One region of the Paramicrobacterium agarici genome, then DNA from elsewhere that is predicted to be linked to it. Evidence: predicted binding sites of a transcription regulator. Region 1 holds the regulator's gene; each other region holds the start of a gene.
What was found. The regulator HrcA, encoded in region 1, represses chaperone genes, less so after heat shock. The targets are predictions, from matches to a motif close to TTNGCACTCGNNNNNNNCGAGTGCNAA.

Region 1 (10,177 bases):
TTCGGAACGAGTTCCGGGTCCATCATCTCGTTCAGCGCGTCGTAAAGCGGACGCAGGTACGGATCGATCTTGTCGGTCAGCGTTCCCGGCAGAAATCCGAGTCTCTCGCCTGCTTCGATGGCAGGGCGCGAGAGAATAATCCGCGTGACTTCCTTGCGCTGCAGCGCCTGCACGGCCTTGGCCATCGCCAGGTACGTTTTGCCTGTCCCAGCGGGTCCGATTCCGAAGACGATCGTGTTCTCATCGATGGCGTCGACATACGATTTCTGCCCCGCCGTCTTCGGCCGGATCGTCTTGCCTCGAGAAGACAGGATGGTCTGACCGAGAATGTCCGAGGGCGTGTGCGTGCCCGCATCGATTAGCCGGGACGATGTCGTCACATCGGACTGAGCGAGATCTTGGCCGTTGCGCACGAGCACGAGGAGCTGCTCGATCAGTTCGCGAGTCGACGCCACGGAAGCGTCAGGACCCGTGAGAGTGATGACGTTTCCGCGCACGTGCACGCTGACATCAGGATGCTCGTGCTCGATCCGTGTCAAGAGACGGTCCTGGGGGCCGAGCAAGTGCACCATCGCGATGCCGTCGACGTGCAGCGAAGCTGTTGTTTCCGGCGTGCGTTCAGGTTGGTCAGCGTCCGACAAGGGTCCCCTCTCCGAGGTCTCCGGCGATCACGTGCGCATGCACGTGGAAAACTGTCTGCCCCGCTTCGGCTCCGCTGTTGAAGATCAGCCGATACTGCCCCTCGGAGCGCTCATCGGCGATCTGCTGCGTCATGGCGATGAGCTCGGCGAGAAGCTGAGGATCACCAGCAGCGAGTTCGCTGACCGTCGAGTACTGGTCTGTCTTAGGCACGACGAGAATGTGAACGTTCGCCTGTGGTTTGATGTCCTCGAACGCGATCAGCTTGTCGTTCTCGGCCACGATCGTCGCCGGAATCTCACGTGCGATGATGCGGCTGAAGACGCTCGGTGTCGACTTAGTCATGCTTCTATCCTACGGAACCGGGGCGCACGCGCGACCTACCAGTGCCCCGATATGACGTTGAGTACGGCGAGGGCGGCTGGCCCGGCCGACGAGGTCCGTAGAACGTTCGCACCAAGGCGAACGCGTTCGGCTCCAGCATCCGCGAAACGGCGCATCTCCGCCCCGTCGATTCCGCCTTCCGGTCCTACCACGAGAAGCAGCGGGCGATCATCGAGACGGATGCTGCTGAGCGGCGTTGTTGCCTCGGGGTCGAGCACGAGCATCCGCTGAGTTGCTGCATAGGCTGCCAGCGTGACCGGGCTCTCAAGGGGCCGCACCTGCGGAATGTGCGCTCGCAGCGATTGCTTCGTCGCTTCGCGAGCGATCGTCTGCCAGCGCTGTACTCCCTTCGACGCCTTCGCAGAGTCCCACCGCGAAACGCTGCGGCGCGCCTGCCACGGGATGATCGACGTCACCCCCAGCTCTGTGCTCATCTGAACAGCGCGCTCATCACGGTCTCCTTTCGCGAGAGCCTGCGCGAGCGTGATCTGCGGGTGACGCTGGTCGACGGTGGCGACGTCTTCGACGTTCAAGATCACCTCGCCTGTCTGCACGGTCTCGACCACGCAGCGCACCAGAAGACCCTGACCGTTGCCAACCAGGACCCGCTCGCCGACGCGCACTCTCGTCACGGTGACAGCGTGCTTGGCCTCGGCGCCCGTCAGCGTCAGGAGCCCGCCGCGCGTGGCGTCGACGAGCGCCTCATCGATAAAGACGCTGCTCACATCAGCTCACAAAACGGTCACGCAGCTTGGCGAAAAGTCCTTGCTGGAAATGCGCGAGTTTGGGGTTCGGCTCTCGGCGCCTTTCAGCGAACGAACGGATCAGGTCCCGCTCCTTGTGATCGAGCTTCTGCGGCGTGACGACCTGCACTCCGACGCGAAGGTCACCCCTGGTCGTGCTGCGCAGGCCTGTGATGCCGCGGCTCTTGATCACGAGAACGTCGCCGCTCTGCACACCAGGCCGGATCTCGAGATCCACGTCACCGTCGAGCGCCTTGATCGTGCTTGTTGTTCCGAGAATCGCGTCGGCCATCGATACTTCAAGCGTGCAGAGCACGTCATCGCCGTTGCGGCTGAAGACGTCGTCGTGCCGCACTTTGATCTCAAGATACAGGTCTCCGGAGGGACCGCCTCCCTGCCCGACTTCTCCGCTGCCCGGCATCTGCAGACGCAGTCCCGTATCGACGCCCGAGGGAATGTCGACCGAGACGGTACGGCGGGCTCGCACGCGACCCTGTCCCTGGCAGGTCACGCACGGGTTCGGGATGATGGTGCCGTATCCGCGGCACGAACCACACGGACTCGCTGTGACGACGTTGCCGAGCAGGGAGCGAACCGTGCGTTGCACTTGACCGGTCCCATGGCAGATGTCGCACGTCACAGGAGAGGTTCCCGGCTGACAGCAGGATCCCTCACACGTCTCGCAGAGCACCGCGGTATCGACCTCGACCTGCTTTGTGGTACCGAACATGACGTCCACAAGATCGACCTCAATACGCAGAAGAGCATCTTCTCCTCGCTCCTGCCGAGAGCGGGGGCCTCGCCCGCCGCCTCCTCCGCCGAAGAACGTGTCGAAGATATCCCCGAATCCGCCGAAGCCTCCTGCGCCGCCGAAGGGGTTCCTGCCCCCAGCGTCATACTCGGCCCGCTGCTGGGCATCGCTGAGCACATCGTATGCGTGGGTGACGTTCTTGAAGGTCTCCGCTGCCTCAGGACTCGGGTTGACGTCGGGATGCAGCTGACGCGCGAGCTTCCGATACGCCTTCTTGATGTCCTCGGCCGAGGCGTCGCGCGAGACGCCCAGTGTTTCGTAGTGGTCAGCCACTCGTGGCCTTTCCTCGTCGTGTGCCGGGCGGGCTCGTCCGGCAGGTGTGCAATTCTGTGCGCGAAGTCGCGCATGCGGGTCGTGTCACTCGACCTCGAGAAGCCGAGTCAGGTAGCGGGCGACGGCTCGCACAGCCGTGATGTTTCCCGCGTAGTCCATTCTCGTGGGTCCAAGAACTCCGAGACGGGCGATTTCGCCAGCAGAGGAACGATAACCGCTCGTGACGATGCTGGTCTCGTCAAGTCCGAACGGCGCGTTCTCCCGCCCGATGCTCGCCGATACGCCGAGCTGATCAGCCTGCATCTCGCCGAAGAGCCGTAAGAGTACGACCTGCTGCTCGAGGGCTTCGAGCACGGGAAAGATGCTTCCCGAGAAGTCGGCCTCGGTGCGCGCGAGGTTCGCGGCCCCCGCCATCACGAGTCGATCCTCACGATAGTGACCAAGAACTTCGAGAACGACACTCCGAACCGCGTCAGCGAGTTCCCCGTCGTCAGCAGAGGCATCGTCCTCACCCTGCTGCATCAAGCGGGTTGCGGCCGTATTGACGGTCTGAGCCGAGACGATGTCGTTGATCTCGACCTTAATGCGGTTTATCTCGTCATCGTCGAGCGTGCGGCGCGACTCCACGAGCCGCTGATCGACGCGCCCGTTGTCGACGATGACAACCACGAGCAGCGTCGACTCGCTCACACTGACCAGCTCCACATGGCGCACCGACGCTCGCGCGAACGATGGGTACTGCACGAGCGCTACCTGATTGGTCAGCTGTGAGAGCAGCCGCACCGTTCGACGCAGAACATCATCGAGATCGGCCGACGGCTCCAGAAACATCTCGATCGCGCGCCGTTGGGCCGGAGACAACGGTCGCTTGTCTGTGAGCTGGTCGACGAAAAGGCGATAGCCCTTGTCTGTCGGGATGCGCCCTGATGATGTGTGAGGAGCAACGATCAGCTCCTCTTCTTCAAGCTGCGCCATGTCGTTGCGAATGGTAGCCGCGGAGACGCCGAACTGGTGGCGATCCACGATGCTCTTCGAGCCGACGGGTTCCCTCGAGGAGACAAAGTCCGTGACGATTGCCCGCAACACGTCGAGACTGCGTTCGGAAACCACCGGTTTTGCCTCCTCTCTGGCACTCGTTCTCCCTGAGTGCCAATCTTAGTCCGTGTGAAAGCGGCGCGGACAATTGCAGGCATGACGCGGTGTCTGTAGGTTTACTCCTAAGTTCTGCAAAGGACGTGACACGAGCGTTCGCCGGCAAGCGAACTTCACAAGCGAAAGGCGAAGCAATGACTGACCCGAATGCACCGCAACCTGCTGATCCGAATCAGCAGCCCAACACGCACGGCCAGCCATCACAGACACCACCCCAGCAGCCCGAGTACGGGCAGCAGCCACAACCGCCGCAGTATGGTCAGCCGCAACAGCCGCAGTACGGGCAGCAGCAGCCGCCCCAGTATGGGCAGCAGCCACCCCAGCAGGGTCAGCAGCCCTACGGGCAGCAGCCACCGCAGTACGGGCAGCAGCCGCCTCACCAGGGCCAGCAGCCCTACGGGCAGCCCCAATATGCTCAGGCACCGGGCGCGCAGCCACTGACGCCGCAGGACGACAAGATGTGGGCAATGTGGTCGCACTTCGGCGGCGTGCTTGCGATCCTGCCATCGCTCATCATCTACCTCGTGTTCAAGGATCGTGGACCGTTCGTTCGACAAGAGGCCAAGGAAGCGCTCAACTGGCAGATCACGTTCCTGATCGTGTCGATCGCCTGGGGAATTATCATCGGCATCCTCAGCGGCATCGTGGTGACGTCGATGATCGCCGGAGGCAGCTTCGCCGCGATCGGCGGAATCTCAGCTCTGTTCTCCCTGCTGAGCTGGCTCCCGTACATCCTCAACCTGATCTTCTCGATCATCGGCGGAGTCAAGGTCAAGGGCGGTCAGCCGTACCGTTACCCGGTCAACTTCCGCTTCATCAAGTAACTCAATCAGTGAGACGCCGAACGACGGCGTCAGCCAGGAGCCGCCCTCTCACGGTCAGCACAACGCGGCCGCGAAGGGCGGCTTCTGCGTTCACGAGTTCGTCGGCGATGAGTTCGGCGACAACGTGTCGCGACGTCGGGCTGAGCACATCGATCGGCAGCCCGTTCCTGATGCGCGTTTCGAGGAGTATGCGCTCCATGCGGCGGGTCTCGTCGTCGAGAACCTCGCGACCTGCAGCCGGCGATTCTGATTGAGCAAGACGGCTGGCATACGCCGCCGGGTGCTTGACGTTCCACCAGCGAACACCGCCGACGTGACTGTGTGCACCAGGCCCGATTCCCCACCAGTCCTGTCCGGTCCAGTAGGAAAGATTGTGCCGCGACCGATGCTCGCGTGACGTTGACCAGTTACTGACTTCGTACCAGCCAAAGCCGCCCTCAGCCAGCATGTCGTTGGCAAGCTCGTACATGTCGGCCTCGAGATCGTCGTCGGGGCTTCCAACCTCGCCTCGCCGAATCTGCCTCGCGAGCTTCGTGCCGTCCTCGACGATCAACGCATAGGCGGAGAGATGGTCTGGGCGCTGCTGAATCGCGTGCTCGAGCGAGCGCTTCCAATCGTCAAGGCTCTCCCCCGGCGTCCCGTAGATGAGATCGAGACTCACATCGAGTCCGACATTGCGCGCAGCTGCCACCACATCAGGGATCCGCGCCGGATCGTGCGTGCGCTCCAGCGTTGCGAGAACGTGAGGAACGGCCGATTGCATGCCGAACGAAACCCTCGTGAAGCCAGCAGCCGCCAGTTCTTCGAGGTAGCGCTCGTCGACGCTGTCTGGGTTCGCTTCCGTCGTAACCTCTGCCTCAGCGGCGAGCCCGAACTCTTCGCGGATTCCCGACAGCATCCGCCCCAGGTCCCGCGCCGGGAGAAGCGTCGGCGTTCCACCACCGAAGAACACCGTGGAGAGAGTCCTCGGAGCCGCGCCGAGATCGGCGAGCACGCGTCCTGCCAGACGCACTTCATCAAGCGCCTCATCCGCGTAGTCGACCTGGCGGGCGCCACGGAGCTCTGTGGCCGTGTACGTATTGAAATCGCAGTACCCGCAACGCACACGGCAGAACGGAACGTGCACGTACATGCCCAGGTCCCGCGCGTCCGACCCTACGGCGGCTGAGAGCGGGAGTCTGCCGTCGGACGGCGCGAGAGCTCCGAGAGGCAGTTCTGACGGCACCATCTACTCGCGCACGTCGCTCGCCCAGGCCGGCGAAAGCGCCCTCAAGTACTGCGAGGAAAGTCGCTTCCGGCGGCGCAGAAGCAAGAAGGGAAAGACCTTGTAGAACACCCCGACGGGCCTGACGAATGCTCGCACGGTGAACCACACGCTGTCATCGTCTCGGTGCTCGATGGCGAACGACTCCTCACCGCTGATCGAGTGCCCGCTGACGGTACCGAAGGCGAACGCAACACGGCGCGGATCTTCAACGACGTACACGACGCGCACGTGTCCCCGCACGGAATACGAGCCGACGCGCCCAGAGAGCACTGCGGTCGTACCCGACGTGATGTACGGCGTGCCATCGGACGCGAACCGGTCTTCGGTGCGTTCGGTGCCGCGTCCCAGCGGCGTGCCGTCCTCCGCAAAGCGAACAGCCTGATAGGCATCGCCCGATCCGCGTTCAATGTCCGAGACAGTGATGCCCGCGAGCCGAAGAACCTCCCACGAGAGCACAGAAGCGGATGCCGCGGCGAACCGTTCGTCGCCGCTTCCGATCTTGATGGAATCTTCATACGGCGCGTACCCGTCGGGCGGGTACTGCAGCAGGTCGGCGGCCTGTGTCGCTCCGACGGCCGCGTAGTCCGTTGGCTGGTCTTCGAAATTGGACCGGCGCATGTGCCTATTTCTTGTCTTTCTTCGACTCTGTGTCACCGCTCAGCGCAGCGATGAAGGCCTCTTGAGGCACCTCGACACGACCCACCATCTTCATGCGCTTCTTGCCCTCTTTCTGCTTTTCAAGCAGTTTGCGCTTTCGCGAGATATCGCCGCCGTAGCACTTCGCGAGAACGTCCTTCCGCATGGCGCGGATCGACTCGCGAGCGATGATACGCGATCCAATCGCGGCCTGCACGGGAACTTCGAACTGCTGACGCGGAATGAGTTTCTTGAGCCTCTCCGTCATCAGCACGCCGTATGCGTAGGCCTTTTCGCGATGAACGATCGCGCTGAAAGCATCCACTTGGTCACCCTGCAACAGAATGTCGACCTTGACGAGGTCCGCCTCCTGCTCCCCCATCGGCTCGTAATCGAGCGACGCGTAGCCCTGGGTACGGCTCTTCAGGTGATCGAAGAAGTCGAAGACGATCTCGCCGAGGGGCATGCTGTATCGAATCTCGACGCGCTCTTCACCGAGATATTCCATACCGAGCATGCTTCCGCGACGCGACTGGCACAGCTCCATGATCGCGCCGACGTACTCCTTCGGTGCGATGACGCCCACTTTGACCACGGGCTCTGATACCGAACTGATCTTGCCCTCGGGGAACTCGCTGGGGTTAGTCACGATCACCGAGCGCTGATCTTCAGTGACGACCTCGTAGGTGACGCTGGGCGCTGTCGCGATCAGATCAAGCCCGAACTCGCGTCTGAGTCGCTCACTCACGATCTCAAGGTGCAGCAGCCCGAGGAACCCGCACCGAAAGCCGAATCCAAGCGCGACGGATGTCTCGGGCTCGTACACGAGCGCGGCATCCGACAGTTTGAGTTTGTCGAGGGCGTCTCGCAGATCCGGGTAGTCCGCCCCGTCAATTGGGTACAGTCCCGAGAACACCATAGGCTTCGGATCGGTGTATCCGGGAAGCGGCTCGGCCGCAGACGTCTTCGCATCGGTGATGGTGTCGCCCACGCGGGATTGCCGTACATCTTTGACCCCAGTGATGAGGTAGCCCACCTCTCCAACGCCGAGCCCAGCGCTCGGCGTGGGCTCAGGCGAAGACACGCCAATCTCGAGGAGCTCATGAGTCGCGTTCGTCGACATCATCTGCACCTTCTGTCGTGGGCGCAGGTCGCCGTCAACCATTCGCACGTACGTGACGACGCCGCGGTAGCTGTCGTACACCGAGTCGAAGATCATGGCGCGTGCTGGAGCGTTCTCGTCTCCCGCCGGAGGGGGCACGGTGCCGACGACGCGGTCGAGAAGCTCATCGACCCCTGCCCCGGTCTTGCCCGAGACGCGCAGAACATCGTCCGGTGATCCGCCGATGAGGTTCGCCAACTCGGCAGCGTACTTGTCAGGATCCGCGGCCGGTAAGTCGATCTTGTTCAGAACCGGGATGATCTCGAGATCGTTCTCGAGAGCCAGGTAGAGGTTCGCGAGCGTCTGTGCCTCGATTCCCTGTGCTGCATCGACGAGCAGGAGCGCTCCTTCGCACGCGGCGAGTGAGCGCGATACCTCGTAGGTGAAGTCCACGTGACCCGGCGTATCGATCATGTTCAGGGCGTACGTCTCGCCGTCTTTGGCCCACGGCATGCGCACCGCTTGACTCTTGATGGTGATGCCTCGTTCGCGCTCGATATCCATTCGATCGAGGTACTGGGCGCGCATATCCCGATCGGCCACGACGCCGGTCAGGTGCAGCATGCGATCGGCGAGTGTCGATTTTCCGTGGTCGATATGCGCGATGATGCAGAAGTTGCGAATGAATGCAGGGTCGGTAGCGGCGGGCTCGAGGGCCACGGCTGCTCTGGGGCTCAACGCGTTCCTTACTCTGTACCGTCGGTAAAGCACTATTCTCCCACGCCGACGATGAAAGACACACGAAGACCATCCCGACGCACGTCCGGCGGCCCGACCTGCCGTGTGGTGCCATCAGCACATTGAAGCTGGTAGTATTGGGCGTTGGCTTGCGTGTGGCGGAAACCGCACGATTTGCCGGGAGCGCCCTCTCTCGCCCCACCGGCACCACCGAACACACCGAACGAAAGCACAAAACAACGTGGCAAACATTAAGTCGCAGATCAAGCGAATCGGCACCAACCTCAAGGCGCAGGAGCGCAACCGACAGGTCAAGAGCGAGCTCAAGACTCTCGTTCGCGCAACGCGCGAGGCGGTCGAAGCTGGCGACAAGGACAAAGCGAGCAACGCGTTCGCTCTCGCGTCGAAGAAGCTCGACAAGGCCGTGAGCAAGGGCGTCATTCACAAGAACCAGGCGGCGAACCGCAAGGCCGGTCTCGCCCAGAAGGTGAACGCCCTCTAAGCGACACCGCGCAACAGAAGAACGGCCCCGCTCTGGCGGGGCCGTTCTTGTGTTCATTCGGGCGGATGCTGTGAGGCCGACGATGCATCAGACCCCGCCACGCGACGCGATGACGCCGATGAGACGCTCGACCGCAAACACCGGGTCTCGCTCGGCGCCCTTCACCGCAGCATCTGCCTCGGCGAGAGCGAGAATCGCTCGGCCGAGTCCTTCGTCAGTCCACCCGCGCGCGTCCCTTCGTGCACGGTCGACCTGCCACGGCGCCATTCCGAGCGAACTCGCAAGCTGAGCTGAACTGCCGTGAGCGTTCGCGACCTTCGCCATCGCTCGCACCTTCATCGCGAACGCCGCCACGACAGGCACTGGATCCGCCCCCGAATCGAGCGCGTGCCGTAGCCCGACGAGCGCCTCGGCCGTACGTCCGGCAAGCGCGATATCCGCGACAGCGAACGCCGTTGTCTCAACTCGGCCTCCGTAATAGCGGTCGACGACGCCCTCGGTGATCTGATCCGCCGAATCCGCGATGAGCTGCTGGCAGGCTGCCGCGAGCTCAGCGACGTCATCTGAGAACGCCGAAACGACCTGGCGGAGCGCGCCGGGGGTAATCCGCTTGTTTGCGCGAGCGAACTCAGCTTTGGCGAAATCGAACTTCTCAGCATCCTTCTTGATGTCGTTGCAGACGATCTCGATTGCTGCGCCTGACGCGGCACGCACGGCGTCGAGGAGCTTCTTTCCCCTCATGCCGCCGGCGTGCCTCAGAACCAGGTACGCGCTCTCGGCAGGTGCTGCGAGGTACTCAATCGCTTCGGACAGAAACGCGTCAGTGCACTTTTCGACGCCGCTCACTCGAATGAGACGAGGCTCTGCGAAGAGCGACGGACTCGCCAACGTCACGAGCTCGCCAGGCTGATAGGCCGCCGCCTCAATGTCATTGATCTCGAGGCTGGGGTCTTCGGCACGCAGAAAGTCGCGAAGTCCCTTGATCGCGCGATCGGCGAAGAGGTCTTGCGGCCCTGACACAAGGACGACGGGGGCCGGACGAACGTCGTGCCAGGGGAGCTGGGGAATCTTCGCCGAGCTTTTCGCCGTCGCGCCGCGTCGTGTCG
Region 2 (10,177 bases), 940 kb from region 1:
TGGCTCGGCGACCCGTTCCTCGCCCTGAACATGGTGATCCTGGCCGATGCCTGGAAGACGACGCCACTCGTCGCCTTCTTCCTCCTCGCCGGGTTGACGGCGATCAACCCCGAGATCTACGAAAGCGCCAAGATCGACAGAGCGTCGTGGCCGCGCATCTTCCGGTCGATCACTCTTCCTATGCTCCTGCCGTCGATTTCCATCGTGCTCGTGCTTCGCACCGTCGAGGCGTTCAAGGCATTCGACATCATCTACGCGATGACGAGAGGCGGACCCGCGAACGGAACGCAGACGATCGCGTACTACACCTACGTTCGCGCTTTCTCCGATCAGAACTTCGGCATGGGGTCTGCGCTGTCGTACATCATCGTCATCGTCATTCTGATCCTGACGACGATCTACCTCAGAATGCTGCGCCGATCGGAGATGAGCCTACTGTGAGAAACCAAAGACGAAACTCAATTCTTCTGCACATCGCCGCGGTCGTCGTCTCAATACTCATTCTCCTGCCGTTCGCGTGGATGGTCGAGGCGAGCTTCGCTCCGCAGCGTGATCTGGTCAGCCGCCCGATGCGCTGGATCCCGTCTGAAATCGATCTGAGCCGGTATGTCGAGATCTTCCAGGGCGGCGAGGGCAGCGTCGGTTCGACATTCCGCGCCGCGATGCTGAATTCCACGATCGTCGCTGTCTCGGTCGTCGCCCTTGCCATGATCGTCGGAGTTTTGGGGGCATACGCTTTCGCCCGGCTAAAGTTCCCGTTCCGCAAAGCGACGCTGCTGACCTTCCTCGCCACGTACATGCTGCCGCAGATCGCTCTGCTGATTCCCCTGTACTTCATCTTGAATTCGCTTGGTCTGCTCAACACGCTTGTCGGGCTGATCCTCGTTGACTCGTCCCTGGTGATCCCCTTCACGCTGTGGATTCTCAGCAATTACTTCGTGACGATTCCAGACGAACTGGAGGAGGCCGCACGGATCGACGGGACGTCCCGTGTCGGTGCACTCTTCCGCATCATCCTGCCGAGCGCTAAACCGGGGATCTTCGCGGCGATGATGTTCGCGTTCCTCCTCGCGTGGGATGAGTTTATGTACGCGCTGATCTTCACGTCATCAGACGCTGCCAAGACGCTTCCCGTCGCGATCTCGGAGTTCGCCGGGAGATACACGACAGACTTCGGGCTCGTCGCCGCCGGCGGCATCCTCGCGGCGATCCCGCCGATCGTGATCGCCGTCATCTTCCAGCGCTACGTCGTGAGCGGGATGAGCGCAGGAGCGGTGAAGGGGTAGCGACGCATCGTGCACCGGCGCTCTTAGCGTCGGCCAAACGATGTTTCGAACGATGTGGAGAGAACCATGGAACGCATAGAGTACGGTCTCGCTGTTCGCGATCAGCCGGCGAATCTGGAACGAGCGCACCACTCGGTGTCGCAGGCACTTGCCAGGGCAACCATCGAGCCATGGCGCCCGGGCGATACCGTCGCTGTCGTCGCGATGGGGGCGTCGTCGCATTCGGCTCACGCCCTCGTCTTCGCGCTCATAGCGTCAGGGGTACGAGCGTTCCCTCTGTCGGCGTCAGATGCCGTCGCCTACGCTCCGGGCAGCCAACCCGCCGACCATTACGTGATCGTCTCAGAATCGGGGCGCAGCCCCGAACCGCTCAATGCCGCCAAACGATTCACCCCGGGGCGACGCATCGGAATCACCAATGTTCCGAACAGTCCGCTCACCGCTGCTGTCGACGTCGTGCTTCCACTCGGCGACTTCGATGACTCGGGAGTTTACACAGTCGGCTACACAGCAACGCTTCTCGCGTACGCTCTGCTGAGCGAGCACGCTACTGGGCTGACTGCACCTGACCCGAGCTCCGTGTCGGCACGCGTCGAAGCAGCGCTCTCTGATTTCGAGGCGCCGACCGCTCTCGCGGCAGAACGACTGAGTACGGCGCACACCGTCGACTTCGTCGGAAGCGGGATGTCGCTGGCCGCTGCGTCCGAAGGTGCCCTGATGTTCCGCGAAGCGCTCGGTGTCCCCACAGCGGCATTCGACACGTACCAGTACCTGCACGGACCAATGGAGCCGTTGCGCGAGAACAGCGGTCTCGTGATCTTCGGTGATTCACGGGAACTCTCGCTCGCCGATTCGGTTCTCGATTCCGGAGTGCAGGTTTGCCTGGTCACCCAGAGCCCCCTTACAGAGGTTCCCCGCCCGGATCACGAGAACCTTGTCGTGATCTCGCTCCCGTCTGAAGTGACGAGCTTCGAGCGCGCTATCGTCGAGGTCATCGTTCCCCAGTTACTCGTCGGGCACCGGGCCAGAAGCCTCGGCCGCCGCCCGGGAGAATTCACATACCGGCAGCCCGACACGAAACTCCCGCTCACATAGAGCACGGCTCGTTGCGGCGTCCAGGGACAACGCGCTTCGGGCCCGCGCCACATTTTTCGTCGCGCTCCAGTTCTTTCTGGCGCGCAAAACCGAAAGCGGAGCGCAAACAAGGTCAGCGTTCTACCGGCGGTAGTTCGGGGCCTCCACCACGATCTGCACATCGTGCGGGTGCGATTCCTTGAGCCCCGCCGACGTGATGCGCACGAACTTGCCGCGCTTCTTGAGCTCGGGGATCGTGCGGGCGCCGACGTAGAACATCGACTGCCTGAGTCCGCCGATGAGCTGGTAGGCGACGGCCGAGAGCGGTCCCCGGTACGGCACCTGACCCTCGATACCCTCGGGAATCAGCTTGTCGTCGCTGGGTACGTCGGCCTGGAAGTAGCGGTCCTTCGAATACGAGGTCTTCTTGCCACGCGTCTGCAGCGCGCCAAGTGAGCCCATGCCGCGGTACGTCTTGAATTGCTTGCCGTTGACGAAGACGAGCTCCCCCGGCGACTCGTCGCAGCCGGCGAGCAGCGAGCCGAGCATGACGGTCTCAGCACCGGCGACGATCGCCTTCGCGATGTCGCCCGAGTACTGCAGACCTCCGTCGGCGATGATCGGCACGTCGAGATCGCGCACGGACTTCCACGCCTCATACACAGCGGAGACCTGCGGAACACCAACACCGGCGACCACGCGCGTCGTGCAGATGGAGCCCGGGCCAACGCCGACCTTGACAGCATCCGCCCCAGCCTCGGCAATGGCGCGCGCACCGTCGCCTGTTGCAACGTTGCCGCCGATCACGTCGACAGACGCGAAGCTCTCGTCTGCCTTGATGCGGCGGATGAGCTCGAGAACGCCCTCGGAGTCGCCGTTCGCTGTATCGACGACGAGCACGTCGACACCCACGTCACGCAGCGCACACGCGCGCTCCCACGCGTCGCCGAAGAAGCCGATCGCCGCGCCCACGCGCAGGCGGCCCGAGGCATCTTTCGTGGCGAGCGGGTACTTCTCGCTCTTGTCGAAGTCCTTGACGGTGATGAGCCCCTTGAGCACTCCGGCGTCATCGACGAGGGGCAGCTTCTCGATGCGGTGCTTTGCGAGCAGCTCGATCGCTTGCTCGGGGCTCGTGCCGACCGGCGCCGTGATGAGCTTTTCGCTCGTCATCACGGCAGAGACCGGCGTCGATGCTTTCTTGTCGTCATCGACGAAGCGCATGTCGCGGTTGGTGACGATTCCCTTGAGCACGCCTGCCTCGTCGACGACGGGCAGCCCGGAAACGCGGAACTGCCCGCAGAGCTCGTCGACGTCGGCGACGGTCGCGTCTGCTGTGGTCGTCACGGGGTTGGTGATCATTCCCGATTCGCTGCGCTTGACGCGGTCGACCATCTCGGCCTGGTCGGCAATCGAGATATTGCGGTGAAGGATGCCGATGCCGCCCTCACGCGCCATCGCGATCGCCATGCGCGACTCCGTCACCGTGTCCATCGCGCTCGAGAGCAGCGGAGTGGCAACGGTGATGTTCTTCGTCAGGCGCGACGACGTATCCGCCTCGCTCGGAATCACGTTCGTGTGCGCTGGCAGCAGCAGCACGTCATCGTAGGTGAGACCGATGTAGCCGAACGGATCCGAGGTGTCCATAGCGTCCCTTCGCAAGGCGAATTGAGTGTCCGAGAATTCCCGGCGGAGCGGTGCTGGTCGACGCCGGTAATCCATGGTAACCACCGCGGGGCTGTGTTTATGTCTGCGAACGTTCAGGCCATGCTGCGCGCACGACGCCGCGCCGTCCGCGCGCGCCTCACCATGTCGATCGTGAGCAGCACGAGCGCCGCCCAGACGAGAAGGAAGCCGGCCCAACGCTCGGGCGGCATCGGCTCGCGCAAAATGAACACACCGACCAGAAACTGCAGCAGCGGCGTGACGTACTGGAACAGACCCATGTATACGAGAGGCAGGCGGCGGGATGCTGACGCGAAGAGCAGCAGCGGAACAGCGGTGACGATTCCCGAGGCCACGAGAAGCGTTGTGTTACCGGCCCCAGCGGTGCCGAACACGATGCCCGTCGTTGCCGCGACTCCGACGAGCACTATGGCCGCCACCGGGGCGAGAAACAGCGTCTCGAGCGTGAGGCCGGAAATGGCGCCGACGTTGCCGCCCACCCGGTTCTTCATCAGACCGTACAGCCCGAACGAGAACGCGAGAATCAGCGCGATGAGCGGAAAGTTGCCGTAGCCGACCCACAGCACGAGAACCGCGATGCCGCTCACTCCGACGGAGGCCCATTGCAGCGGACGCAGTCGCTCGCGCAGAAAGACGACGCCGAAGAGCACCGTGACGATGGGGTTGATGAAGTAGCCGAGAGACGCCTCGATCACGTGGCCTGTGAGCGTTGCGATGACGTAGGTCTGCCAGTTGATGAAGATGAACACTGCGGCGAGCGTCATGAACAGCATCGTGCGCTTCGACCGGAACAGCGCGAAGAATCCGCGCCAGTCGCGCAGGATGCTCAGCAGAACGCCGCAGAACACGAGCGAGAACAGAATGCGCATCGCCACGATCTCGAACGGCCCTGCCGGTTCGAGAATGACGAAGTAGAGCGGCAGCGCACCCCAGAGCAGGTACGCGGATGCCGCGTAGAGAAATCCGGAGCGGGAGCCCTGGCTCGCAGCCGGCGTCACGAGGCGAGCTCGGCCGCGAGCGAGGAGCGCAGCGCCGCAGCATCCGTGAACTGCACGGCTCGCCAGCCGAACTGCGCAGCCGCCTCGATGTTCGCGGAGAGGTCGTCGGTGAAATGCACGGATGCTGGTGACACGGCGCTGCCGAGGGTCTGCTCGATGAGCGCATGGGCCCGCGCGTAGCAGTCGGGCGCGGGCTTCGCGACGCCAATCTCGTGAGAGTTCAGCACGCGATGAAACCGGTCAGCGATGCCGTGGGTGTCGAGTTCGTGCGCCGTGCGGTCGGTTCCGTTCGTCAATGCGAAAACGGGATGCTCCTGCCTGAGCTCGTCGATGAGTTCGATGGTCTCGGGGATCAGCTGCCCGATATCTGTCGCCCATTCGGCGACGATCGAGCGCGCAGCATCCGCATCGCGCGCCGTCCTGGCAATCATCTCGGTGACCTCGTCAACCCACTCCGCCCGCGTCATGCGGCCTTCGACAAGGGCGCGCCCAAGTGGGTCGGCGAATGCGGCGTCTTCGATGATGCCGACCGGAAGTCCGAGCTCTGCGTCGAGTCTCGCCGCCATGCGCTCGGGTGTGAAGGTGCGGATGACGCCGTCGATGTCGAAGACGAACACCTGTGACACAGCCATATGACGAGTCTACGGCGAACCACAGACAAGGGCCCGGGTGATGATCACCCGGACCCTTAGTGCTGTGCGTCGTTTAGCGCTCGACGACCGCGAGAACGTCGCGGGCCGAGAGCACGAGGTACTCGTCAGCGCCGAACTTGACCTCGGTGCCGCCGTACTTCGAGTAGAGAACGCGGTCGCCGACGGTGACGTCGAGCGGAACGCGGTTGCCGTTGTCGTCGATGCGGCCGGGGCCAACGGCCACGACTTCGCCCTCCTGCGGCTTTTCCTTGGCGGTGTCAGGGATGACCAGACCAGACGCGGTGGTCTGCTCTGCCTCGACCTGCTTGATGACGATGCGATCCTCGAGCGGCTTGATGGAGACCGACACGGTTGACCTCTTTCTCATAAGAAGACGTGAGTTAGCACCCTCACTATCCGAGTGCTAATTGCAAGTTTACGGATGCGCTGGCACTCGTGCAACGTGAGTGCCAACTCCGCGTCTGGTTTCGCTCTCGGCGAGATCGGGCGCATTGATATGTTGGGCGGATGGAACGCGCCGAGCTCGCCTCTCTGCTCACCCCCGACGGCATGGCTCTTCTCGATGAGCTTGCCGGTCAGGACACCGCGGGAGACATCGTCGCAACGGTCACTCGCCTGCGCAAGGCGGGCCACGATCCCGATCTGGTCGCCGCAGCGCTCACACAGTCACGCCTCCGTGCACGCGCCCGCGTCAAATTCGGCGAGTTCGCCGAACGGATGCTGTTCACGCAGGCCGGGCTCGAACAGGCGACGCGCATTCGCGCGGCTGCCATGCACGCGGGGCGGTATCTTGCGAGCAATCTGAGCCGCGTCGCCGATCTCGGCTGCGGTATCGGCGGCGATGCAATGGCGATGGCTGCCATGCAGATCGCTGTCACTGCCGTGGAGGCCGACGAGGTGACGGCGGCAATCGCCACGCACAACCTCGCGCCCTTCGCCTCGGCGCATGTTGTTCGCGGGCGTGCCGAAGACACCGATCTGAGCGACGTCGACGCCGTGTTCTTCGATCCGGCGAGGCGAACGTCGGGGCATGCGGAGACGACGCGGATCACCGACCCGGCGGACTACTCTCCGCACCTCGATACGGTCTTCGAGGTGGCACGTCGAATGCCGACCGGCATCAAGCTCGGTCCGGGATTCGACCGCGACCTGATCCCCGACGACATGGAGGCGCAGTGGGTCAGCGTCGACGGGAGCGTCGTCGAACTCATGCTGTGGTCGGGTTCGCTCGCGCGCGACGGCATCACGAGGGCTGCGCTCGTGCTGAGCGATGACGGCTCGCCCGAGCTGACCGCCGCGGCAGACAGTGCTGACGAGCCGGTTCGCGACCTCGGCGCGGTCCTCTACGAACCCGACGGCGCGGTCATTCGTGCGAGGCTCATCGGCGATCTCGCCCGTCAGCTCGAGGCCGGGCCGATCAGCGAGGGCATCGCCTACCTGACCTCAGACGCGCACACAGCGACGCCGTTCGCGACGGCATTCAGAGTCGTCGAACGGCTGCCGCTCGACGAGAAGGTGCTGCGACGCTGGGTCAAGGGCAACGACATCGGCACGCTCGAGATCAAGAAGCGCGGTGTCGACATCGATCCCGCCGCGTTCCGCAAACGGCTCAATCCGCGCGGCACGGCGAGCGCGACTCTTGTCTTGACGCGCGTCGCCGGGCGGCACACGGCGCTCGTAGTCGAGCGGGTCTGACCGATCAGGTGTAGTACGCGCCCGACATGCCGACGGTGCCGAGAAGGACCACGAAGAACACGATGTAGATGATGATGATCGCGACGATGATCGCCGTGAACACGTAGCCGAGGATCAGTCCCGTCAGAGCGAGGCCGTCGCCCTGCTCCCCCGTCTCACGAATCTGCTTGCGGGCGATGTGGCCGCAGATGATCCCGGCGATCGGAATGAAGAACGCCGAGATGATGGCAACGATCGCCAGAACGTTCGTGCCGGGCTGAGGCGGATACGCGCTGTACGGCTGCTGACCGTATGGCTGCTGCACGTACCCGGGTGGCGGTGTCGTCTGCTGACCATAGGGCTGCTGGCCGTGAGGCTGCTGTCCGTACGTCGGCGCTGGCGCCTGCTGACCGTAGCTCGGCTGCTGGTTCTGTCCATACGCGGGCTGCTGGTTCTCGTGGCCCTGCTGTGGATCGCTCATTGTCTGTGATCTCCCCTCGTACCGATCATCTCATGACGAGATAAAGGATGCTGTACACGAACCATCCGACCGAGAACAGCGTGCCGGCAAAGCCCGTGATGATGGCCCACAGCGCGAACGTGCGGTCGTCGTCGGGCTTCGAACGGGCTTTGAATCCGAGAACGATGCCGACGATCGCGAGCGGAAGCGCCCACCCGAAGAACACGCCGCCGATCACGCCGAGGATGCCGAAGATGAGACCCGTGAGCCCCGTGCGGCTCTTGTGCGACTTCGGCGCAGAGACAGGCTGGGCTGCGGGCATTGCTCCGCCGGGGCCGACGAGCGGCGGCTGCCCCGGTGCACCCTGTGGCGTGGGCTGGAAGTACGGCTGCGCCGTCTGCTGCTGCGGCGCCTGCTGGTATGGGGACGGTGCCGGCTGCTGCTGCGGGGCAGGTTGCGTGTATGGCGACGTCTGAGGATGCGGTGCCCCGTGCGGTCCCTGCGGTGCGGGGTGCTGCGGAGCGGACTGCTGATAGCTCGGAGCGGGTTGCTGGTACGGGGCGTGACTCTGCTGCGGAGGAGTGGGCTGCGCACCCGGATGCTGCGGAGCGAACTGCTGCGAAGCTTGCTGCTGCTGCGGTGGAGCGGCTTGCTGCTGGGGCGCCGCCTGCTGCGGAGCGGCTTGCTGCTGGGGCGCCGCCTGCTGCGGAGCGGCTTGCTGCTGCGGAGCGGCTTGCTGCTGCGGAGCTTGCTGCTGTTGCGCGGGCGGCGCGCCGGCCGGTCGTGCCCACGGAGCCGGGTTCTGAGGCGGGTTCTGAGCCTGCGGGTTCTGAGCCTGCGGGTTCTGAGCCTGCGGGTTCTGAGCGGGGGTCTGGCCTGGCTGCTGCTGCGCTCCATCGCCAGCGTTCTGGCCCGCGTCGTGCGGCCGCGTTCCATCGTTCTGAGCCGGCGGTGTTTGCGGCAGCGGCGGACGCGGTGGCACAGCCGGGTTCTCGCGATCGTTGGGCTCAGTCATCAAACGTCTCCTCGCGGTTGCAGCGGTGTTGTCTCACGGTACCTGAATATCGGTGACCGGGAGCGTGGAGTCTGCCCCGAACTCCAGCGTTGACGGTTCGAAGCCGGCCATGATGCGCTGCGCCGCCAGAGCGGCGATCATCGCACCGTTGTCGGTGCAGAGCGACAGCGGCGGAATGCGCAGGGCGACGTCCGCGGCGGCGGCGCGCTCTGCGGCGAGCTCGCGGATGCGCGCGTTCGCGACGACGCCGCCACCGAGCAGCAGCCGCGGCACATCGTGGTCGCGGCACGCGGCGATCGCCTTCGTCAGCAGCACGTCGGCGACGGCCTCGCGGAACGAGGCGGCGACATCGGCGACGGGCACTGCCTCGCCAGCATCCTGTTTCTGCTCGACCCACCGCGCAACCGCCGTTTTGAGGCCCGAGAACGAGAAGTCGTAGCGGTGCTTCGCCATGTCTTTGGGAAGGCTGAGCCCGCGTGGAAAGCGAATTGCCGTGGCGTCGCCCTCGGCTGCGGCCTTGTCGATCTGCGGCCCGCCCGGGTATGGCAGGCCGAGAATGCGCGCCACCTTGTCGAACGCTTCGCCCGCGGCGTCGTCGATGGTCTCGCCGAGCAGCTCGACGTCGCTCGTCAGATCGCGAACGAGCAGCAGCGACGTATGGCCGCCCGAGACGAGCAGCGCGACGGCCGGGTACTCGAAGGGCTCGCCTATGTCGTCGAGAATGTCGGCGCCAACGTGCCCGACGAGGTGGTTCACGGCGTAGATCGGCTTATCGAGAGCGAGCGCGAGCGCTTTTGCCGCACCGACGCCGACCATGAGCGCCCCCGCGAGACCCGGGCCGCTCGTCACGGCGACAGCATCGATGTCGCTCAGTTCGATCTGCGCTTCGTCGACGGCGGCGGTGAGCGCCGGGCCGAGGGCTTCGAGGTGGGCGCGCGCTGCGACCTCGGGAACGACGCCGCCGTAGCGCGCGTGCTGCTCCATGGAAGACGAGATGGTGTTCGACAGCAGCGTCGAGCCGCGGACGATGCCAATTCCGGTCTCGTCGCAGCTCGATTCGATGCCGAGCACGAGTGGGGTGTCGCGGTTCATGCTGCTCCTGCTTCGTCGGGGCGATCGAGTTTCATGACGACGGCGTCGATGCCGCCCTTGTAATACCGGGGCCGCACCCCGAGCACGGCGAATCCGAGCGACTGGTAGAGCTGCTGGGCGCCCGGATTGTCGGCGCGGACCTCGAGAAACACGGCTTTCGCCCCTGTGGATGCTGCTCGCGCGATGAGCCGTGTCATGAGCTCGCGCCCGAGACCGGTGCGCCGATGGCTCGGGTCGACGGC
Region 3 (10,177 bases), 790 kb from region 1:
AAACACCTCCTCGTCCGTGCGTTCGACAAGCCCGGTCGTCAGCAGAAGCTCGTTACCCGATAGCCACGGGCTCGGGTCGCCGATTTCTGACACGTGTACCCAGCGAATCTGTCGACCCAGCAACTCGTGTCCGGCGAGGCAGCGCAGTTCAAATGACGGATCGCTGACGAGATCCGCGACGGTTACGCCCATTCATACCTCCGGTTTCACGTTTACCGCGAATTATAGCTTCAATGTTCACGCACACAATGATTGGTGCGGTGACGGCACACCACGAGACTGAGTGCACTGCACGCCACTGAATTGAGGATTGTTTCATGTCACAATCACCGCGGACCTTCGAGATCATCGGGGCGCCCTACGACGGCGCGTCGACTCTGGGCATTCCAGGATCTCGATACGCGCCGGGAGCGATCCGTCGCGCCCTTGAGTGGATCACGATGCGCGTCGAGCACGGCGAGGTCTATTCCCTCGAAAGTGGCGAGCTGCACCAAGCCCCCAAGCTCATCGACGGCGGAGATGCGGAGGTGATAGCTCACGACCTTGAATCGACACTCGTCAACACGAGCGCACGCCTGGGCGAAAGCATTCGCGGAGGCAACGTTCCGATCCTTCTCGGCGGGGACGACTGCTTTCTCTACGCGGGCAGCCGCGGGCTGCATGACGGCACCGACGACGGAAGTGTCGCTGTCATCCACTTCGACGCCCACCTCGACGTCATGGACGAAAACGAGCAGCAGGGGCGGCACAGTCAGTCGAGCGGTATGCGCCGATCACTTGAGCTCCCGCGGGCGAGCCGCAACCACAGCATCCAAGTCGGGCTGCGACATTTCAACTTCCCTTCTTCGCGCCGCTACGTCGTCACTGATGGCCCGGCACAGATCACAGCGCGCGCCTTTGACGAAATCGGCAGCCGGGCAGTCGCGGAGCGAATTCTCGAGCGAATTGCGGGCGCCGCCCACGTGCATCTGAGTTTCGACATTGACGCGATTGACCCGGCTCACGCGCCCGGTGCCGGAGCATCGGAGCCGGGCGGCATCACCTCGCGCCAAGCCATCGACGTTGTCAGTGCCCTCGCCCCGCACTGCGATTCGTTTGCGGTGACGGAGGTAAATCCGATGACTGACCACAGGGACATGACGTCGACCCTCGCCGCCTACCTCTGCTACTACTTCGCCGTCTTCGGACAGGTGAAGAACCAGCTCTGAACCTCACCCGCCCCGCGAACAACGGAGTTTTGTCGTGACACGCAACCCTGGCCACACAGCATTCAACGGTCCCTTAGAGACGGGTTCCATCACCGTCGTAAAACGCCGACAGCTCAGGCGAACCGTGCTCGGCACGTTCGTCGGCAACGTCATGGAGTGGTACGACGTCGGTGTCTTCGGCTACCTCATTGTCACGCTCGGCCCGGTCTTTCTCCCCGAAGCAGACCCAGCTACGCAAGTGGTCTTCATGCTCGGCACCTTCGCGAGCACCTACATCCTCCGCCCGCTGGGCGGCTTGTTCTTCGGCTGGCTGGGAGACAAGATCGGGCGAAAGCGCGTCTTGTTCATCACACTGACCCTCGTCGCCGGCGCGACGTTCGCCATAGGGCTGCTTCCCACGTACGCCGTCATCGGCGTTGTCGGCTCGATCCTGCTCGTCTTGCTGAAGATGGTGCAAGGCTTTTCTGCGGGTGGCGAATTCACTGGCGCCGTCGCATTCATCAGCGAGTCGTCTCCTGATAAGAAGCGGGGCTTCTACGCTGCGTTCCTCGACGCTGGAAGCTACCTGGGGTTCGCCCTCGGCGCGGGTATCGTCACGGCTCTTCAAGTGATCTTCGGCCAGCAGGCCATGCTCGACGGACTGTGGCGAGCACCGTTCCTGATCGCCGGTCCCGTTGGCCTCATCGCGATCTACCTGCGCCTCCGCGTCGAGGAGTCGCCACAGTTCACGGCCCTGCTCAAACAGAGCAGCGCACGAGCGACAACAGGAGGGCTCCGCGTGAACCCGCTTCGCGCATTTGCCGAGAACTGGCGCGCGATGCTCATGGTGATCGTGCTTGTTGCAGCCGCGAACTCTGCCGGATATGCGTTCACGTCGTACATGCCGACGTACCTCTCAACCGTTCTTGAGCACGATGCCGTGCAGAGCAACCTCATCTCGCTACCACTGCTTCTGCTCATGGCGTGTTCCATGCCGTTCGTCGGAATGCTCTCAGACCGTGTGGGCCGCAAGCCGGTGCTCTTTGCAGCATCCATCTGGGTCATCGTGCTGAGCGTCCCGGCGTTCGCCCTTCTCGGCAGCGGCTCACTTGGGGGAACGGTGTCTGGTCTCGCGCTCATCGGCGTACCCGTGGCGCTGTACATGGGAACGCTTGCCTCGACGTATCCGGCGCTCTTTCCCACGAACAGCCGCACGACGAATCTCGGAGTCTCATACAACATCTCCATCGCGATCTTCGGAGGCACCGCTCCGCTCGTCATCGACGCCCTCATTCGCGCAACAGGGAATGAGTTCGCCGCCGCGTTTTATCTCATCGGCATGTCGGTCGTCGGACTCGTCGCAGTGATCATTCTGCGAGAGAGTGCGCGGCAGCCGCTCAAGGGCTCAGAGCCCAACGTCGAGACTGAACGTGAAGCGCACATTCTCAATGCGGAGCGATCCGGGCGCGGCTGACGACCTTCGGTGTGCCGAGGCACGGAAAGAGTGCCGGGACGAGGACGTTTTCGGCGATTTCTTCCTCTACTCAGCACAATCTCCTTGTCTCGGCACATGGGGCGCTGACCGGCGTCGCGAAGCGCGTCACCGACGAGCGACGTGAGCTCCGGCCTGCGCCGGCAGCCGCGCGGCCTCGATCGTGGGGAACAGCAGCATCGCGGCAACGACGAGGAACGCCCACCGATAGCCGAGCCCAACATCTGCCGGGTCAACGACGTCGGCGACACCCGTCGTGATGCGAACGATGAGCGCGGCGACGGCGATACCGAGTCCCGTCGCCACCTGCTGCATCGTCGAGGCGAGGGTGTTCGCCTCGTTCGTGTGCTCGGGCTCGACGTCGGCGAACTGCACGGAGTTGTAGCCGCTGAACCCGATCGAGCGAAAGACGCCGCTCAGAAACAGCGCCACAGCGATGACCACGAGCGGCGTCTGCTGCGTCAGAAACGCACACCACACGTAAACGGCGGCGCCCGCGAGGTTGCTGCCCACGATCACGGCGCGAAAGCCGAACCGCCGAATGAGCGGGCTCGTCGCGGGCTTGATCATGATGTTTCCGGCAAACACGGCGACAACGAGGATGCCGGCGAGCGACGCGCTCCAGCCGAATCCCTCTTGAAACATCAGCGTGAACACGAATGGCGCCGCGCTGATCAGCAGACGATACACTCCACCGCCGACGTTGCCCACGCGGAATGTGGCAATGCGCAGCGAGTCGAATCGCAGCAGCGGGTGCGCTGCCCGCAGCATCCGCCACACCCCGAGCACGCCGGCGACGATGCTGAGCGCCAGCAGCAGAAGCGCCGCGACCAGGCTCGTGCCGAGCTCTTCCATGCCGAGCACGAGGGCGGCAAGCGCAACGCCAAGCAGGGCGAACCCGACAATGTCGAGCGGATGCCGCTGCGCGATCTCCCCCGCCGGAACGAGCCTGCCCGCGGCGATCATCGCGGCAGCGCCGAGCGGAATGTTGATGAGAAAGATCCAGTTCCAGCCGATCGTGTCGGCGAAGATTCCGCCGATCGCCGGCGCGATCACGGGAGCCAGCAGCGCCGGCCACGTGAGGTAGGCCATGGCGTCGAGAAGGTCGCTCTTGTCGACGACGCGCAGCACGGCGAGACGTCCGACCGGCACCATCATCGCTCCGCCAAGGCCCTGCAGCACGCGAGCCGCAACGAGCAGCGGCAGCGTCAGGCTGAACGCGCACAGCAGCGATGCGACTGTGAACACCGCAATCGCTGCCATGAAGACGCGCTTCGTGCCGAAGCGGTCGGCGAGCCATCCGCTGGCGGGAACGCCGACCGCGAGGGTGAGAAGGTACGCCGTCATGGCGAGGTTGATGTCGACGGCGCGCACGCCGAAGTCGGCGGCCATGGCTGGCGCAGCGGTCTGGATGATGGTGCCGTCGAGGTTCTCCATGAAGAACGTGGCGGCGACCAGCAGCGCGAGCGGCCGGTTGAGGGTCTGCGAGCGCGGCATCCCCCTATTCTGCCGCGCTCGCAGACCGCCGCTCCTACGCCGGATGCAACGCCAGCTCCTGCCCGCGCCAGCGCCGCCGCAGCCACCGGTCGTGACTCGCGATCACCACGGCACCGGGATACGTGCCCAGAGCCTCCTCGAGCTCGGTGGCGAGCGCGAGCGACAGGTGGTTCGTCGGCTCATCGAGCAGGAACAGATGCGGCGGCTTCGCGATGATGAGCGCGAGTGCCACGCGTCGCTGCTGCCCCACCGAGAGGCTGCCGACAGGCCGGTCCAGATCGCGCGGGGCCACGAGCCCGAGCGACGAGAGCGGCAGCTGCGCGGCGCGCTTGGCGCCAAGTGCCTTCTCATACAGCTCACGCGCGCTCGCCTCTGGTCGCGCGAACCGTACATCCTGCTCGAGCAGCTGAACCCTCAGTCCGCGGCGGCGCGACACACTCCCCTTGTCGACTCGCAGGTCGCCGGCCATCACATGCAGCAGCGTCGATTTTCCCGCACCGTTCGGTCCGGTCACGAGCAGCTGCGTGCGCGGTTCAACGGTCACGCGGTCGATGTCGAGACGACCATCGACGCTCACATCGCGAACGGAAAGCAGCGCTTCCCCGTCGGCAAGCGCGTGCGACCCCGTCGGGATACCGGCAAACGACAGCACCTTCGGTGGTTTGCGCACCTGGTTCTCGCGCAGCTCCTCGAGACGCCCGCGAGCGTCCTTCACGCGCCTGCTGATCGCCCCGTCAGTGCGCGCCTGCTTGAACTTCACGATGTATTTGTCGTTGTCGGTCGGTCCGCGGCGATGGCTCACCTGCCGTGCGCCCACATCGACGTCGTACTTCAGCCGCTTCAGCTCGTCTTGCTCGGCGGCGAACTGCGCCTCCCATCGCTCGCGCTCCAGCTGCTTTGCGTCGAGGTACTCCGTGAAGCTCCCTCCGAACACCGTTGCCCGCGACGCCTCTCCCACGGCGGCACGGCTCGCGTCAATGTCGACGAGCCCTGTCGCGACCTCGTCGAGGAACGCCCTGTCGTGGCTGGCGAACAGCACGGAACCTTTCCAGCCCATAAGTTCGTCGCGCAGAAACGCCACGGCGGAATCATCGAGGTGGTTCGTCGGCTCATCGAGCAGCAGGGCATCTGGTCGCTCGAGCAGAAGCGCAGCGAGTGCGAACCGGCTGCGCTGACCGCCACTCACGGCGTCAAGGCGTCGATCCAGACGGATGCTGTCAAGCCCGAGCCCCGCGAGCACGCGGTCGCGCCTCGCGTCGACGCCCCACACGTCGAGCCGCTCGGCGTTCTCGAGGGCATTGGCGTAACGCTCGGTGGCGTCGTCTGTGCCGTCGAGCTGCTCAGCAGCATCCGTCAGCTCTTTCTCCGCTCTGCGGTTCTCAGCGAGCGCGCGCTCGATCAGGTCGTCGACAGTGTCGTCGGCGTCGTGCGGCACCTCCTGCCACAGCAATCCGGTGCGCGCCGGCCGCGCGACCGTTCCGGCGTCGGGCTCGTCGGCACCCGCCGCAATGCGCAGCAGTGTCGACTTGCCCGATCCGTTCTCGCCGATCAGGCCGAGGCGCGCGTTGTGCGCGACGACGAGGTTTACATCGGTGAGCACGCGACGGTCGCCGAACGATCGCGAAATGCCATCGAGCCGAACGTGATCGAGTCGCGCGGCCGTGGACTGTCTGAGTGTCTGTGTATGCATCTGGTCCCCTTTGGGGTCGGCCAGGCGCGCGCACAATGACAGTGCTACTCGTATCGAGTGTCAAGAGGAAGAATCCTTGCGCGCCTGTCAGTGAAATCCGCCGGGCAAGCCTCGGACGCGGACCGGACAGGAGTGCGCTAGTTCTTCACGATCGACGAGCATAGACGACGGATGCTGCAAAGTAAACGAGTTTCAGACAGCTGCCTTTGCCCGTGTCTCTCCCGTGCCCTTTCGGAGCAAGGTTTGCAACAAGACATTCAGGGCGACGCCACCTCCTGAGATTTCTAGCACTCTCTGCCTTCGAGTGCTAATATTTCTGTTACTAAACCTGAGTCAACGGGACTCAGGTGCTCATTCGATCACGAAGGGAGAAGTGAAATGGTGATGACATTTGATCCGCTCAGCCAGCTTGACCGTGTCGCGTCGAGCATCTTCTACTCCGCGCGTGGTCCGAGCGCAATGCCCGTCGATCTGCATCTGGACGGGGATCGCTACATCCTCAGCGCGGATCTGCCCGGCATCGATCCCGGATCCATCGATATCAACGTCGATGGCTCACTGCTGACGCTTCGAGCTCAGCGCTCGATCGAGTCGGGCGAGCACGTTCGCTGGCTGACACGAGAGCGTTTTGGGGGAAGCCTGATGCGTCAGTTCACCCTCGGTGAGGGCATCGACACAGAAGGAATCAGCGCCTCGTATCAGAACGGTGTGCTCAGTCTGATCATTCCGCTGTCCGAACGAGCGCGTCCCCGCAAGATCGAGGTCGAACAGGGCGCCCCGGATGCGCCGGCGGCCATTAACGCCTAGCCGGCGCCATCGCCATTCGCGGGGGAGCGGCTACCGCTCCCCCGCACAGCATCCTTTCAATGACGATGTGAGGTGAGAACGATGAAACGTATCCTGTCGACTCAGATGACAATGTTCCTGCAGGACATGGAGTACCCGTGTGACCGCGACGACCTGCTCCGCGAAGCGAAGGCGGAAGGCCTCTCCACCGCCGATCGAAAACTGCTGGAGCACCTGGAAAGCCGACTCTTCTCCAGCCGCTGGGACATCCGACGTGCGCTCGCCACGTCGAGCACCGCGTCGGCACGGCAGACACGCAACCAGCAGAACGCCTCCCCAGCCGGGAGAGAAGTGGTCAGCGTTTAACGACCCCGCGGCTTCAGCGGGGAGTCCACACTAAGAAGTTGCAGAGGCCGGGCGGGAAACGTCCCGCCTTGCACGACGCAAGACCGAGGAGAGTGAAATGTCGCTTGTTGCCGAACCTCAAATCCCGGGTCGCGGCACCACGGCACCGCCGTCACTCGAGGACATCCGGCTCGATGCACTGTCGCATCGTGAATGGCGAGTGATCGACACACGCTTACCCGAACATGACGCTCCGTGCGTGCTCGGATTTATTGAACGCTGCGGCAACCGCTACGAAACCCTCGTCCTCGGCCGGGGAGTACGAAGGTACAGCTTCCCGAGCCTGGCTGAGGCAAAGCGCCACTTCGCCCGATAACATCACTGCGCTTGAGCTTCCGGTTCGCGAGCGCCGTCAGAGCACGTCGTCGCGGCCCGAGATCTTGAGTGCGTCAACAACGCCCTTCACCCGCTGCGCGTTCTCGCTCGTCGTGACCAGAAGTGCATCCGGCGTATCGACGACGACGATGTCCTTCACGCCGATGAGACTCACGACGCGATCACTGTGCGACACGACAATGCCGCTCGACGCATCCGCCAGCACACGAGCGTTCTCACCGAGAATCGCGAGATCGTTCGAGAGCCCGTTCGAATTGAGCTTCGCGAGCGAGGCGAAGTCCCCGACGTCGTCCCATCCGAAATGACCGGGAACCACGGCCATGCGGCCCTTGGCGGCCGACGGCTCTGCCACGGAATAGTCGATCGCGATCTTCTTGAGCTTCGGCCACAACCGGTCGACGGCGGGACCGCGCGTCGTCGGATCGTCCCACGCCTCGGCCAGCTGCAGGATCGCGTCATGCAGCTCCGGCTCATTGCTCGCAAGCTCTTCAAGCAGCACGTCGGCGCGCGAGATGAACATTCCCGCGTTCCACAAGTACCCGCCGTCATCGAGGTACGCCCGCGCCCGCTCGATGTCGGGCTTCTCGACGAAGGCGTCGACGCTCATGGTCCCATCAGCACCGTCGATGTTCAGCGCGTCGCCCGCCTTGATGTAGCCGAAGCCGATCGCGGGCTCGGTGGGGCGGATGCCGATGGTGGTGATGTATCCCGCTTCGGCAGCGGTGATCGCCTGCTGTACCGCAGCGCGGAAAAGCCGGTCCCCTCGAATGACGTGGTCCGCGGCGAACGACCCGATGATCACGTCGGGTTCCCTGCGCTGCAGAATGGCGGCGGCGAGACAGATCGCGACGGTGGAATCCCGGGGGTCGGCCTCGAGAACGATGTTGGCGTCGCTGATCTCGGGCAGCTGCGCCTCGACAGCGCCGCGGTGCGCGCGGCCGGTCACGACCATGATGCGATCGTCGCCCGCGACGGGAGCGAGCCTGTCCCACGTCGCACGCAGAAGCGTGACGCCCGAGCCCGTGAGGTCGTGCAGAAACTTGGGCGCGTCCGCACGCGACAGCGGCCACAGCCGCGAACCGATGCCGCCAGCGGGGATCACGCTGTAAAAGCGTCGTGAGGCGTTCGTCATGACTCCACGGTACCGGCACCGCCCGCAGAACTATCTCGACATCGAGACACTAAGGGTCCCCTAAGGGGCAGAGTGCCCTCAGAGCGGCATAGACTGGGAGTCAGCGCCATGCGCTCGCCGGCCGTCCGGCCGACGCACAATGCGAACCGTCAGGGAGGGTCGTTCCGTGTCAGCGAAGACTGCAGGGACTCCACCAGTGTCAGCTACCACGTCGAAGCGTCCGGCAGGAACTCTGTACCGTGGTCGCGAGGGCATGTGGTCGTGGGTCCTGCACCGGATTACCGGTGTCGCCATCTTCTTCTTCCTCCTCGTGCATATTCTCGACACCGCACTCGTGCGGGTCTCGCCCGAGGCATACAACGCCGTCATCGGCACGTACCAGACTCCGATCATGGGGCTCGGTGAGGTCGCTCTCGTCGGCGCCATCGTGTTCCACGCGTTCAACGGCATCCGGATTATTCTGATCGACCTGTGGAAGAAGGGGCCGAACTACCAGCGCGCCATGTTCTACATCGTCATCGCCGTCTGGGTCATCACCATGCTCGCTTTCGTGCCGCGGCACCTGATCAACGTCTTCGGGCACTAGAAGAGGGGAACGACATGTCGCAAACAATCGAAGCTCCCCGCACACCGGCTCGCGCGAACCGTTCGTCGGGAACGAACTGGGAGAAGTGGGGCTGGATCTACATGCGCGCGTCGGGCGTGCTGCTGATCGTGCTGATCTTCGGGCACCTGTTCATGAACCTCATGGTGGGCGACGGAGTCAGCGCCATCGACTTCGCGTTCGTCGGCGGAAAGTGGTCCGATCCGTTCTGGCAGGTCTGGGACGGCCTGATGCTGTGGCTCGCTCTCATTCACGGCGGCAACGGCATGCGAACGCTCGTCAACGACTACGCCCACAGCCGCGGCATGCGCGGAACCCTGAAAATCGCGATTCTCGTCGCCGTCGTCGTGCTGCTCGTGCTCGGCACGCTCGTGATCTTCACGTTTGACCCGTGCCCCGCCGGGTCTCCTGCCGACCTGCTTCCCTCGATCTGTAAGGGGCTCTAACTCACCAATGTCCACCACCGCTGCACCATCGTCATCCGCCGATTCGACAGTCGTCGGCGGCATCCACTATCACCAGTTCGATGTCGTCATCGTCGGCGCAGGCGGCGCGGGAATGCGCGCAGCCATCGAGGCCGGCCCCGGCGCGAAGACCGCCGTCATCTCGAAGCTCTACCCCACGAGGTCGCACACGGGCGCCGCTCAAGGTGGCATGGCGGCCGCGCTCGCGAACGTCGAGGAGGACACCTGGGAGTGGCACACCTTCGACACCGTCAAGGGCGGCGACTACCTCGTCGACCAGGATGCTGCTGAGATTCTCGCGAAAGAGGCGATCGACGCCGTCATCGATCTCGAGAACATGGGGCTGCCGTTCAACCGCACCCCCGAGGGCAAGATCGACCAGCGGCGCTTCGGCGGCCACACCCGCGACCACGGCAAGTCGGCTGTTCGCCGAGCCTGCTACGCGGCGGACCGCACGGGACACATGATTCTGCAGACGCTGTTCCAGAACTGCGTCAAGCTCGGCATCAACTTCTTCAACGAGTTCTACGTTCTCGACATCGTCATGGCCGAGGTCGAAGGCGAGAAGAAGCCCGCCGGTGTCG

Region 2: groES (co-chaperone GroES) is a predicted target of HrcA. The motif match lies at 6,121-6,147, and genes of this name have one in related genera.
Region 3: ATJ78_RS14560 (Hsp20/alpha crystallin family protein) is a predicted target of HrcA. The motif match lies at 6,151-6,177, and genes of this name have one in related genera.

The regions. Positions count from the first base shown of each region.
Region 1 is NZ_PDJE01000001.1:2,185,468-2,195,644, reverse strand. It holds gene ATJ78_RS10735 (PhoH family protein) at 1-641, opposite strand, end outside; gene ATJ78_RS10730 (HIT domain-containing protein) at 628-984, opposite strand; gene ATJ78_RS10725 (16S rRNA (uracil(1498)-N(3))-methyltransferase) at 1,020-1,748, opposite strand; gene dnaJ (molecular chaperone DnaJ) at 1,750-2,850, opposite strand; gene hrcA (heat-inducible transcriptional repressor HrcA) at 2,935-3,960, opposite strand; gene ATJ78_RS16105 (DUF4870 domain-containing protein) at 4,137-4,826, shown strand; gene hemW (radical SAM family heme chaperone HemW) at 4,828-6,051, opposite strand; gene ATJ78_RS10700 (DUF1990 domain-containing protein) at 6,055-6,711, opposite strand; gene lepA (translation elongation factor 4) at 6,716-8,569, opposite strand; gene rpsT (30S ribosomal protein S20) at 8,811-9,071, shown strand; gene holA (DNA polymerase III subunit delta) at 9,159-10,177, opposite strand, start outside.
Region 2 is NZ_PDJE01000001.1:3,129,522-3,139,698, forward strand. It holds gene ATJ78_RS15220 (carbohydrate ABC transporter permease) at 1-441, shown strand, start outside; gene ATJ78_RS15225 (carbohydrate ABC transporter permease) at 438-1,286, shown strand; gene ATJ78_RS15230 (SIS domain-containing protein) at 1,353-2,381, shown strand; gene guaB (IMP dehydrogenase) at 2,502-4,004, opposite strand; gene rarD (EamA family transporter RarD) at 4,118-5,041, opposite strand; gene ATJ78_RS15245 (HAD-IA family hydrolase) at 5,038-5,673, opposite strand; gene groES (co-chaperone GroES) at 5,747-6,061, opposite strand; gene ATJ78_RS15255 (THUMP-like domain-containing protein) at 6,202-7,389, shown strand; gene ATJ78_RS15260 (DUF4190 domain-containing protein) at 7,394-7,849, opposite strand; gene ATJ78_RS15265 (DUF4190 domain-containing protein) at 7,875-8,843, opposite strand; gene tsaD (tRNA (adenosine(37)-N6)-threonylcarbamoyltransferase complex transferase subunit TsaD) at 8,877-9,935, opposite strand; gene rimI (ribosomal protein S18-alanine N-acetyltransferase) at 9,932-10,177, opposite strand, start outside.
Region 3 is NZ_PDJE01000001.1:2,978,931-2,989,107, forward strand. It holds gene ATJ78_RS14535 (PucR family transcriptional regulator) at 1-192, opposite strand, end outside; gene ATJ78_RS14540 (arginase family protein) at 318-1,208, shown strand; gene ATJ78_RS14545 (MFS transporter) at 1,243-2,661, shown strand; gene ATJ78_RS14550 (MFS transporter) at 2,788-4,176, opposite strand; gene ATJ78_RS14555 (ABC-F family ATP-binding cassette domain-containing protein) at 4,211-5,866, opposite strand; gene ATJ78_RS14560 (Hsp20/alpha crystallin family protein) at 6,245-6,673, shown strand; gene ATJ78_RS14565 (DUF2795 domain-containing protein) at 6,755-7,018, shown strand; gene ATJ78_RS14570 (hypothetical protein) at 7,116-7,373, shown strand; gene ATJ78_RS14575 (mannose-1-phosphate guanylyltransferase) at 7,410-8,525, opposite strand; gene sdhC (succinate dehydrogenase, cytochrome b556 subunit) at 8,692-9,111, shown strand; gene ATJ78_RS14585 (succinate dehydrogenase hydrophobic membrane anchor subunit) at 9,126-9,575, shown strand; gene sdhA (succinate dehydrogenase flavoprotein subunit) at 9,583-10,177, shown strand, end outside.